One region of the Cupriavidus sp. 2TAF22 genome, then DNA from elsewhere that is predicted to be linked to it. Evidence: predicted binding sites of a transcription regulator. Region 1 holds the regulator's gene; the other holds the start of a gene.
The links. Region 1 encodes LexA, which represses DNA repair genes until DNA is damaged. Its sites were predicted from a motif close to ACTGTATNNNNATACAGT; they were not measured.
Positions count from the first base shown of each region.

Region 2: the regulator LexA is predicted to act here: its motif matches at 1,408-1,425, upstream of imuA (translesion DNA synthesis-associated protein ImuA).

Region 1 covers NZ_JBFRFX010000005.1:351-6,037, forward strand. Annotated here, with positions in the region: gene AB4Z48_RS07760 (DUF808 domain-containing protein) at 1-820, opposite strand, end outside; tRNA gene AB4Z48_RS07765 (tRNA-His) at 1,066-1,141, opposite strand; gene AB4Z48_RS07770 (hypothetical protein) at 1,278-1,448, opposite strand; gene lexA (transcriptional repressor LexA) at 1,566-2,222, opposite strand; gene AB4Z48_RS07780 (asparaginase) at 2,453-3,451, shown strand; gene rpsF (30S ribosomal protein S6) at 3,553-3,927, shown strand; gene priB (primosomal replication protein N) at 4,023-4,322, shown strand; gene rpsR (30S ribosomal protein S18) at 4,326-4,604, shown strand; gene rplI (50S ribosomal protein L9) at 4,636-5,088, shown strand; gene AB4Z48_RS07805 (replicative DNA helicase) at 5,308-5,687, shown strand, end outside.
Region 2 covers NZ_JBFRFX010000008.1:154,590-160,276, reverse strand. Annotated here, with positions in the region: gene AB4Z48_RS12310 (Y-family DNA polymerase) at 1-531, opposite strand, end outside; gene imuA (translesion DNA synthesis-associated protein ImuA) at 464-1,360, opposite strand; gene AB4Z48_RS12300 (mandelate racemase/muconate lactonizing enzyme family protein) at 1,629-2,738, opposite strand; gene AB4Z48_RS12295 (tripartite tricarboxylate transporter substrate binding protein) at 2,788-3,765, opposite strand; gene purB (adenylosuccinate lyase) at 3,836-5,200, opposite strand; gene AB4Z48_RS12285 (LysR substrate-binding domain-containing protein) at 5,304-5,687, shown strand, end outside.

The DNA of each region.
Region 1 (5,687 bases):
GTCCGAGCATTTCCAGGCTGCTTCCCACGCTTGGTACATCCGCCAGAACGCCGGTCACGAGATCCGTCAAATGATGCGCGCCGGGGAATCCGTGGACCAGGATCCCGCCGCCAACCAGGAACATCGCCACGGTACCCGCCACCGAGAGCGCCCGCATCAGCCAGGGCGCCATGCGCAGGATGCCGCGGCCCGCAGCGCGCGCCGCGGCCGATGAGCGCTGGTGCAGATAGAGTCCGGCGTCGTCCAGTTTGACGATGCCGGCCACCAGGCCATAGACACCTACCGTCATGATCAGGGCAATCGCCGTCAACACGGCAACCTGCGTCCCGAACGCGGCGCTCGAAACGGTGCCGAGGGAAATGACGATGATTTCAGCCGACAAGATGAAATCCGTACGCACTGCGCCGCGGATCTTCGACCTTTCGAGAGCGGTGGGGTCCGCCGTCTCCGGCGCCGGGCTTGCTGCTGTCTCCTGCCCGTCCTGATGCATGAAGCCGTGCGCAATCTTTTCGAAACCCTCGTAGCAGAGGAAGGCGCCGCCGGCCATCAGCAGCGGCACGATCGCCCACGGGATGACGGCACTGATGGCCAGCGCGGATGGTACCAAGATGGCCTTGTTGCGCAGGGATCCCTTCGCAACAGCCCAAACCACCGGCAACTCGCGTTCAGCGTTGACACCGCTGACCTGCTGGGCATTGAGGGCGAGATCGTCGCCGAGCACGCCCGCGGTCTTCTTGGCGGCCAATTTGCTCAAGGCCGCCACGTCGTCAAGCATGGTAGTGATGTCGTCGATCAGCAGAAGCAGGCTCGAGCCAGCCATATCCAGATCTCCCGGGTGGGTAGCGAGAAAGCAGATACGTCGCGCATTTGCCGCGCGCATGGAGCATACGGCGTCGTCAGAATACCGCTATTGCCTCGTTGAGCCAGGCAAATAACGCGAGTGCGTAGACGAAATGGGGAGGGGAGAGGGCGCCGGAATCGGCTTGCGATCGGGCCTGAGACAAATAACAGACCCACAAACAAAAACAGCGAGCTTCGCAGCTCGCTGTTTTTGCAATGCAATTCTGGGGTGGCTGATGGGACTCGAACCCACGACGACAGGAATCACAATCCTGGACTCTACCAACTGAGCTACAGCCACCGTCGTAGTCTTTCAGCTGAGTGCTGATCGACGAAAAACAAGATTATACAAACTTCATTCGCGGATGGCTAGTACTTCGCTCAAATTTTTTCGTGATGCCAGGGCGCCGTTGAATCGAGGGATACGCAACGCGATTTCACGCGGAGAGCTTGGGGAGATCTTCCAGTTCGAGCATGCGGCAGATGGCTGCCATGCTGCCGACCATGGTGCGGCGTTGCGCGCCCTGATAGATACGCACGCCCTTGGACTGGCGGAACGGGACGGGCTTGACGGGGCGGCGGGCGGAGAAGCGGTTGGCTGGCAGCATGGCTACACCTGGTAATTTGCAACAACAGTTGGCGGCACCCGCGGCGCGGGTGGCGTTGGCACAAACGGGTGCAGCTTGATGCGGGGCAGGCCCGCTCCAGCCGCACTTGTTGAATCGTCAGAAGGCGCCGGTACGAATCAGGCCGACGGCAATGCCTTCGAGCGAGAACTCTTCGCGGCCGGGCTCAACGATGATGCTGGCGAAGTCGGGGTTCTCTGCGATCAGTTCGATGGTGTCGCCCCGTCGGTTGAGGCGTTTGACAGTGACGTCGTCGCCGAGGCGGGCTACGACGATCTTGCCGTTGGCGGCTTCGCTGGCGCGTTTGACGGCGAGTAGGTCGCCGTCGAGGATGCCGGCGTCGCGCATGCTCAGGCCGCGGACGCGAAGGAGGTAGTCGGGCTGGACTTCGAATACCGAGGCATCGACCTGATACTGGCGGTCGATATGCTCGGCCGCAAGGATTGGGCTACCTGCGGCGACACGCCCGACCAGCGGCAGCGTCAGTTGCATCACGCCGGCCATGGGGAGGGAGAACTGGTCGGGCAGTTCCGAGTCGCTGCGCCATACCTTGAGGCGAATGCCGCGCGACGCGCCAGGCGTGAGTTCGATCACGCCTTTTCGTGCCAGGGCGCGCAGATGTTCTTCTGCGGCGTTGGGCGAGGAGAAGCCGAACTTGGCGGCGATCTCGGCACGGGTGGGCGGGAAGCCGGTGTGCTGGAGGGTGCTGCGAATCAGGTCGAAAATCTGCTGCTGTCGCGGTGTCAGGGTCGCCATGGTCGCCGTATGTGAAAGCACTGTATGTTTAAACAGTATGCTGTGATTTTATACAGTATCGAGTGAAGTGCAAGCGGAATTTTGGGAGGCTGCTCATCGACAGGCGCTTTGTCGCACGCCAGGCGGGTTGTGCTGGTCGCAAGTGTGGGGCGGTAAGCGAGTTACAATCCGCGGCACGCAAATCGCTGATTTCGTGTCTTTTGAATCCGGATTCCAACACGTCCCCCGCCATGTCCCTATTGCGTCGCGTCGTCGTGCTCGCCACCGGCGGCACCATCGCAGGTTCCTCCTCCAATCCGGCCAGTAGCGCCAAATACCAGGCGGCCACGGTGCCGGTGGCGTCCTTGCTTGGCGCGGTGCCGGCGCTCGGCAGTGTGGCCCGCATCGAGGCCGAGCAGGTCGCCCAGGTAGATAGCAAGGACATGTCGTTCGCGCTCTGGTCGAGGCTGGTCGAGCGCATCCGCTTCTGGTCCGCGCAACCCGACGTTGCCGGCATTGTCGTGACGCACGGCACCGACACGCTCGAAGAGACGGCGATGGTGTTGCACCTCGCTTGTCCCGTCGGGCTGCCCATCGTGCTGACCGCGGCCATGCGGCCTTCGACCTCGTTGTCGGCCGACGGGCCGCTGAACCTGCTCGACGCCGTGCGTGTGGCCAGCCACGCGCAGGCGGTGGGGAAGGGCGTGCTGCTGGTCATCAACCAGGAGATCCACGCCGCGCGCGACGTTGTGAAGGCGCACACGTCGGCAGTGAACGCCTTCGCTTCGCCAGCGGGCGGGCCGGTCGGTTATGTGCAGGATGACTTCGTGGGCTTCACGCGCGCCCCGGCGCGGTTGCCGGCCGCGGCCATGCCGATGCCGCAGGCCTGGCCCAAGGTGGAGATTCTCGCCAGCTATGCGGAGCCGGGCCGGGTGGTCGTCGACGCGCTGGTCGGGGCGGGCGTGAACGGTCTTGTCGTGGCGGCCGCGGGCAACGGCTCGATCCACCAGTCGCTGGCCGAGGCATTGGCCGAGGCGGCCGCGGCCGGCGTGGCGGTCGTGCGCAGTTCGCGCACCGGTGCGGGTCATGTGGCGATTCCGGTGGCGCCGCGGCCGGCGTCCGGTGTTTTCGTTGCGGCCGGCAACCTGAATCCTTATAAGGCACGCGTGCTCCTGCTGTTTGCCCTGGCGGGGACTCCCGCGCTGGCGTCCGATCCGGTCGCGCTGCAGGCGCTGTTCGCGGGGAGTTGAAGCGACTTGCCGAGTAAGGCGAAAGCGCGCTATACTTTAAGGCTATCCAACCTTGCCGCACCGGACATGGCGCCCGGGTGGCTTATCCAAAAGGAGCGTCAATGCGTCATTACGAAATCGTATTTATCGTCCATCCGGACCAGAGTGAACAAGTTCCGGCCATGATCGAGCGTTACAAGACGCTGGTCACGTCGCAGGAAGGCCAGATCCACCGCGTGGAAGACTGGGGCCGCCGTCAGATGGCCTACATGATCCAGAAGCTGGCCAAGGCTCACTACGTTTGCCTGAACATCGAATGCGGCAAGGAAACCCTGGCTGAACTCGAACACGCGTTCAAGTTCAACGACGCGGTGCTGCGCCACCTCATCGTTCAGACCAAGAAGGCCGAAACCGCACCGTCCCCGATGATGAAGGAAGTGCAGCGCGAAGAAGCCCGCAAGGCCGCGCAACAGACCAGCGAAGCCCCGGCCGCGTAAGTGCGGACCGTTGCGGTTGCCGCAGACGCTGAGTACGTGAGGCGTCGCGGCGGCGCGGGCGGGCATGGGTACAGGCATCGGGAAGGGAGGCAGCGTTGAACCAGTTAAGGCTCTGCGCAACCCTCGCCGAACGCGATGCCTTGCGCTACACCCCGGCAGGCGTCCCCGTCGTCAACTGCATCTTGCAGTACGCGGGCCAGACCGTCGAGGCGCAAACGCCCAGGCAGGTGGAATTTGCCATCGCCGCCATGGGAATCGGCCAGGTTGGGCAACGGCTCGAGCGTACCCCGCTCGGCGCGATGCTCGACTGCGAAGGATTCCTCGCTCGCAAGCACCGCAACAGCAAGGCTCTCGTCTTTCACATCACTGGATGTAAAGCATTCGAAAAGGATTGAATCATGGCATTCGTCAAACGTGACAACAAGAACAAGAAGCGCTTCCAACAGCAGAACCCGCTGTTCAAGCGCAAGCGCTTCTGCCGCTTCACCGTGGCTGGCGTGGAACAGATCGACTACAAGGATCTGGACACCCTGAAGGATTTCATCGGCGACAACGGCAAGATCACGCCGGCCCGCCTGACCGGTACCAAGGCTCACTATCAGCGTCAGCTCGATACGGCCATCAAGCGCGCGCGTTTCCTCGCGCTGATGCCCTACACCGACCTGCACAAGAACTGATCGGCCCTAGGTCCGTCAAGGAGAAAACACGATGCAAATCATTCTGCTGGAAAAAGTCATCAACCTGGGCAACCTGGGTGACATCGTTCGCGTGAAGGACGGCTACGCCCGTAACTTCCTGATCCCGAACAAGAAGGCCCGCCGTGCGACCCAGACCGCCATCAGCGAGTTCGAAGTCAAGCGCGCCGAGCTGGAAAAGGCCGCCGCCGAGAAGCTGGCCGCTGCGCAAGCCGAAGGCGAAAAGCTGAACGGCCTGACCGTGCAGATCACCCAGAAGTCGGGTGTGGACGGCCGCCTGTTCGGTTCGGTCACCAACGCCGACATCGCCGAAGCCCTGGAAGGCCAAGGCTTCAAGATCGAGAAGGCGCAAGTGCGCCTGCCGAACGGCCCGCTGAAGGTCGTTGGCGATCATCCGGTCAGCGTTTCGCTGCACACGGACGTGCTGGTCGATGTGACCATCGCCGTCCTGGGCGAGCACGTCTAAGACCGGATTCGATGCCACCGCGGGCCCCGCTCAGGGGCTGGCGGCGGGCATCGATTGCTGGCAACAACAAAAAAGGCAGGGGCCAAGCGCTCCTGCCTTTTTTGCTTTGGGCTTCATTGCGACAGGCTGGTCGTCCCGCCGTCACTTCATCGCGGACGATGGCTGACAGCCGCGATTTCTCCTGCGACGGGGGCCCGGCCACCGTTATAATCCCTCCCCATGAACGCGCCCGTCGCAGACCCCCAACTAGATAATCTCAAGGTTCCACCACACTCCATCGAGGCCGAGCAATCGGTACTCGGTGGCCTGTTGCTGGACAACGCCGCCTGGGACCGTATCGCCGATTTCCTGTCCGAAGCGGACTTCTATCGCTTCGATCACCGGATGATCTTCCAGAGCATCTCCCGGCTGATCGCTGCTACCAAGCCTGCCGACGTCATCACCGTCTACGAGGTGTTGCAGGGAGCCGGCAAGGCGGAGGAGGTGGGCGGACTGGCCTACCTGAATTCGCTGGCGCAGAACACGCCCAGCGCAGCCAATATCCGCCGCTATGCGGAGATCGTGCGCGAGCGCTCTGTGCTGCGCAAGCTGGTCACCGT
Region 2 (5,687 bases), on a different contig from region 1:
CGGGCGCACCATGGCGCCGCGCCGGTCGCGCCTGAACGGCTGCGCCGCCAGCCACGCCGCGCCGAAGGCGCTCGGCGCGCAGCCAAGCTGCAGGAACGCCCCCAGCCGGCGCACCCGCGCATACACGGCGCGGCACAGCGTGCGATGCCCGCCGAACAGCCGCACGCTGGCGCCGGCATCGATCATCACCGTGGCCGCGTCGGGGTCCGGGTGCAAGGCCACATGCGGCGAGAAATGCAACAGCGCCAGCGCCAGCGCCGTCATCAGCTGCGCCTCCGCCGCCGGCTCGCGCTCGAGCTGCACCACCTGCGCCGACAAGGCCTGCACCCCGCCGCGCCGCATGCCGGCCTGCACGCCCAGCGCCGCCGCCGGCCCGTTGGCCAGCACCACGCGCTCGCGCTCCACCACCGCCACCGGCACGCTGTGATGCAGCAGGCCGGGAACGGCAGCGGCCGCGGCAGGCTCAGGCCAGTTCGGCTGCAGCGCGTCCAGCGACAGGCGCGGCAGATGCACCGCGATCCAGTACGACATGGGCTTGCTCTCCCGCAATAGCCTGGGAAACCGGCGATGGCGCAACCTCCGCAGGCAAGGTCCGCGGCGCGCACGGACGGCCCGGCACCGCCATCATCTCGTCGAGCGGCAGCACCAGCGGCTGCTCGCGCACCGGCCCGCGCCGCTTGTGAAAGGTGATCGACATCGCATTGCCCGGCGCCGGCGCCAGCAGCAGCCGCAGCACCGCCGGCGACGACTCGTGCAGCACGCCGGCCGGCCGGCACGCCCATACCGCCGCGTCGCCGGCCTGCGCCAGCACCTGCAGGCGGCGCAGCGCCTCGGGACGCGCCGCGGGCAGCCATACCACCACCGCGCCGAAGGCCTGGCTGCGCAGCACCTGCTCCGCCGCCCACAACACATCGGCCTGCGCCGCGGCCTTGCCCGCGCCGGCCGGCGCGCGCATCCAGAACACCTGCCGGGCCGGCAAACCCCAGCTGGCCAGGCACGTTGCATTGGGCAGGTGCGGCGGCCCCACCAGCGCCAGGCGGCGCTGCCCCGCCGCCAGCGCCACCAGGGCCGGCCGCAGCAGGCGCAGCTCGCCCACGCCGGGCTCGGCCAGCAGCAGCTCCGTCAGCGCCCCCAGCGGCCAGCCGCCGCCCGGCAACTCAGCCGACAGCGCGGCATGTCCAGTCTCCACCGCCGGCACGCTACCCGCCTGCCCCGCCCGGCCGAGCTGCCCCGCGCGCCACAGGCCGGGATAGCGCCGCTCGAGCGCATCCAGCGCCTCCTGGCGGCCCCCCGCGGGTGCCGGCGCCAAGGAAGAAACGCCCGGCAAGCCGGGCGAGTCGGTCTGAAGATGGGGTGTCATGTGACGCTTGCGGCCTTACCCCGAGGGACAAGGCGAGATTTCCGATTACTGTATATTTATACAGTATCACGGTTGGGCGCAAGGGTGAAGCGGGAGGGTCGGGGACGGTGCGCGGGAACGACGCCGGAAGGGGCAGAGAAGGCGCAAGGAAAGAGCACGGAAAGCCTGCCCCGAGGCGCGCGCGGGCCGGCCGGCAAGACATATCGGGACGCCCCGGCACGCCGTGCCCTGCAGTTGCAGTTGCAGTTGCAGTTGCAACTGCAGTCGCTCAGTTCACCCGGTATCGCTTCACCATGTCCCAGTCCAGCTCGATGCCGAAGCCCGGGCCTTGCGGGATCGCCATGATGCCGTCCTTGATGCGCGGCGGGTTGGCCCACATGCCGGGGAAGATCGGATCGCGGTCCGGGTCGGGGAAGCACTCGACGCAGATCCCGTGCGGCATGGCGCCCAGCATGTGCGAGGCGATCTGCGGCTCTTCGTGGTGCGCCATGCGCACGCCGGCCAGCGCGCAGGCCGCGGCGGCGCGGCGCCATTCGGTGATGCCGCCGCCTTCCGAGGCGTCGAAATTGACGATGTCCACCGCGCCGGCGTCCAGCAGGCGGCGCACGCCGGCCGCGCTGACTTCGCTCTGGCCTGCGTTGATGGGGATCGAGGTGGCCTGGCGCACCGCCGCCATGCCGCGCACATCGTCATGCCAGTGGCAGGGTTCCTCGAACCATGCGATGTCGTACGGCTCGACCAGGCGGGCGAAGCGCGTTGCCTCCGCCACGCTCCAGCCGCGGTTGGCATCCACCGCGAGCAGGAAGTCCGGGCCGCCGCCTTCGCGTGCGTACTTCACCCGCTCGGCGTCTTCCTCGGGCGTTGCCCCGCCCACTTTCACCTTGCAGCCGGCCATGCCGACCGACCTCAGCCACGCCATCTCGCCGGCCAGGTCGGCAGGCGTCTTGCCCGGCAGGTAGTAGCCGGCGATGGCGATGATGGGGATTTCCTGGCGGTAGCCGCCCATCAGGCGGCACACATTGACGCCGAGCGCCTTGCCGGCCAGATCCCAGACGGCCGAATCCACGCAGGCGATCGCGTTCATGACCAGCGGCCGGTCCGGCGCCTTGATGGTCAGGCGGAACAGCTTCTCCCAGATGCGTTCGCAGGCATGCACGGACTCGCCGACCAGCAGCGGCGCCATGTCCTGCTCGATCATGCGGGCGATCTCGGGGCCGTGTTCGCGGGGGTCGCCGTTGTACACCTCGCTGACCAGCCCCGAGCTGGTATGGATGCGGGTGATCACGGTGGCGCGGCTGTCGACCTTGTACGAGCTGCCGGAGAACACCTTGTTGAGCGGGATGCGGACGGCAATGGCCTCTACGCGTTCGATCTTCATGGTTGCGGATTCCTGTGGTCTTGCGGTTGGATGGGCGTGCGGGCCAGGCTCAGTCGATGGTGGCGCCCGAGCGCTTGACGATGGCAGACCACTTGACGCTCTCTGACTGGATGTAGGCGCCCAGGGCCTCGGGGGTGGAGCCCACCGGCACGATGCCGTCGAACATGAAGCGCTTGCGCAGGTCGGAGTTCTTGATCAGGGCCGCGATCTCGCCGCTGAGCTTGTCGACGATGGGGCGCGGCGCCAGCAGCGCGTACCAGACGTTGGATTCGTAGCCGGGCACGCCCGCCTCGGCGATGGTGGGCACGTTGGGCATCGAAGCCGCGCGCTGCGCCGTCGACACCGCGAGCACGCGCAGCTTGCCGGCCTTGATCTGCTGCGACGCGACGCCGTAGCTGGCGAACATCGCGCTGACCTGCCCGGCCAGCAGCGCCGGCATGGCGGGCCCCGTGCCCTTGAACGGCACATGGACCATGTCGAGCCCGGCCATGGATTTCAGGAGCTCCATCGACAGGTGCGGGCCGCTGCCGTTGCCGGACGAGCCGTAGGTGTACTTGCCGGGATTCGCCTTGACCAGCTTGATGAATTCCGCCAGGTTCTTCGCCGGCACGGAGGGATGCACGACCAGGAAGTACGGCGCGGAGGCCAGCAGCGAGACCGGCTCGAAATCCTTGATCGGGTCGTAGGGCAGTTTGCGGTACAGGCTCTGGTTGACGGCGAGCTGCGAGGTCAGCGCAAGCGCCAGCGTATAGCCGTCGGCAGGCGCCTTGGCGACCATGTCCATGCCGATATTGCCGTTGGCGCCGCCATGGTTGTCCACGATGATGCGCTGGCCCATGCGCTCGGACATGTACAAGGTCAGCGGCCGCGCGACGGTATCGCCGCCCCCGCCCACCGGATAGGGCACCACCACGCGCACGGGGCGGTTCGGATAGGTGTCGGCCTGCGCTGGCGCCGCCGCGGCGGCGCCCATGCAGAGCAGCGCCAGCGCGCCTGCGCGCCCCAGTAACCTGGCAATTCGGTTCATGACTGTGTCTCCTGTCTGTTTTCTGTTATCTGTTATCTGTTGACTGCTGTCTTTGCAGGCATGGTCGCCTTCAGTCCAGCCAGCCGCTTGCCCGGGTCTCGCCAAGGAAGCGCTCCACGATCTGCGGGGCAAGCCCGACATAGGTGGCGGGATCGAGCAGCGCATTGAGCGCCGCCGGTTCGAGCGCCGCCCGGATGGCCGGATCGCGCGACAGTGCCTGCTCGAAGGTGATGCCGCTTTCCATGCCCAGCATGGCGGCGGCGTAGACCAGTTCGTGCGCGCTCTGCTTGCCGACCTTGTCGGCCAGCGCGAACATCACGCGCTCGGACATCAGGAAGCCGCCGAGCAGGTCGAGGTTGGCGCGCATACGCGCGGCGTTCACGGTGAGGCCGGACAGCGCGTAGTGCATCATCTGCAGCATGGCCGCCGCCATCATGCAGCCCTCGGGCACGGCCTTCCATTCCATGCGCACGGCCGCCACGTCGCGCTCATGCTCGGCCATCTGGGCGTCGTGCATCATCGCCACGCTGTAGCGGATAGCGCGGCTGAGCGTCACCACGGTCTCCACCACGGCGGGATTGCGCTTGTGCGGCATGGTGGACGAGCCGACCTTGCCTTCGCTGAACGGCTCGGCCAGCTCGCCGATCTCGTCGCCCTCGAGGTTCATGATCTCGTTGGCGATCTTGCCCAGCGTGGCGCCGATCAGGCCGAGCACGCTCACGTACTCGCCCAGGCGGTCGCGCGCGGGCTGCCAACTGATCGGCGCCACGCCCAGTCCGAGGCGCGCCATCAGCCGCGTCTCCAGCTCGCCGGCCTGCTCGCCGAACGAGGCCTGCGTGCCGACCGCGCCCACCATCTGGCCCACGAAGGTGCGCTGCTCCAGGCCGCGCATGCGCTCGTGGTGGCGGCCGAGTTCCGACAGCCAGATCGCGCATTTGTGGCCGAAGGTGATCGGCAAGGCCTGCACGGCATGCGTGCGCCCGGCCATCGGCGTGTGCTTGTGCTCGTCGGCAAGGCGGTACAGCTCGCGCGACACGGCGCCCAGGTCGCGCATCAGGATGCCGTGGGCCTGCCGCACCTGAAGCATCATGCCGGTGTCGTAGACGTCCTGGGAAGTCGGCCCGAAATGCACGAACTCGCCCAGCCCGCCGGCGCATTGCCGCTGCAGGGCGCGCACCGCCGGCACCAGCGGGTGCTTTACGCGGCGGGTTTCGGCAGCGAGCGCGGGCAGGTCGATGTCCGCCACCCGCGCCCGGGCGCCGATCTCGGCGGCCGCCGCGGCGGGGATGATGCCGAGTTCCGCCTGCGCGGCCGCCAGCGCGGCTTCGAAATCGAACCACTTCTGCACGCGGTTCTCCTCCGAGAACACGGCCCGCATCTCATCGGTGCTCCACATGTGCTGCTGGAGGGACTGGTCGAACACACTGCTGGTCATCGCGGAAGCCTTTTTCGCCTGAGGGGTTACAGCCATTCTCGGCCGCCGGCTTCTTTCTGTAAAATGACATGTTCGTAGACAATCATTGCCAAAATGGCATGATATGACCCTCCAACAACTACGTTGCCTGCAGGCAGTCATTGCCAGCCAGCTCAGCGTCTCCCGCGCCGCGGACGCCCTGCACACCACCCAGCCGGCAGTCAGCAAGCTGATCCGCTCACTGGAGAGCGAGATTGGCGTGGAGCTGTTCGTGCGCCGTGGCAACCGGCTGGTGAGCCTGACCGATGCGGGACAGGAAGCGGCGGCGCTGTCGCGGCGCGTGCTCAACGACACCCGCGCGCTGAACGGGCTGGCCGGCGCCGGGCAGGCGGGCGGCGGCAGCGGCACGCTGCGCGTGGGCACCACGCACATCCATGCGCGCTATGGCCTGCTCGACGCCATCCGCCGCTTCAGCACCGCGTACCCGGCGGTCAACCTGGAACTGCTG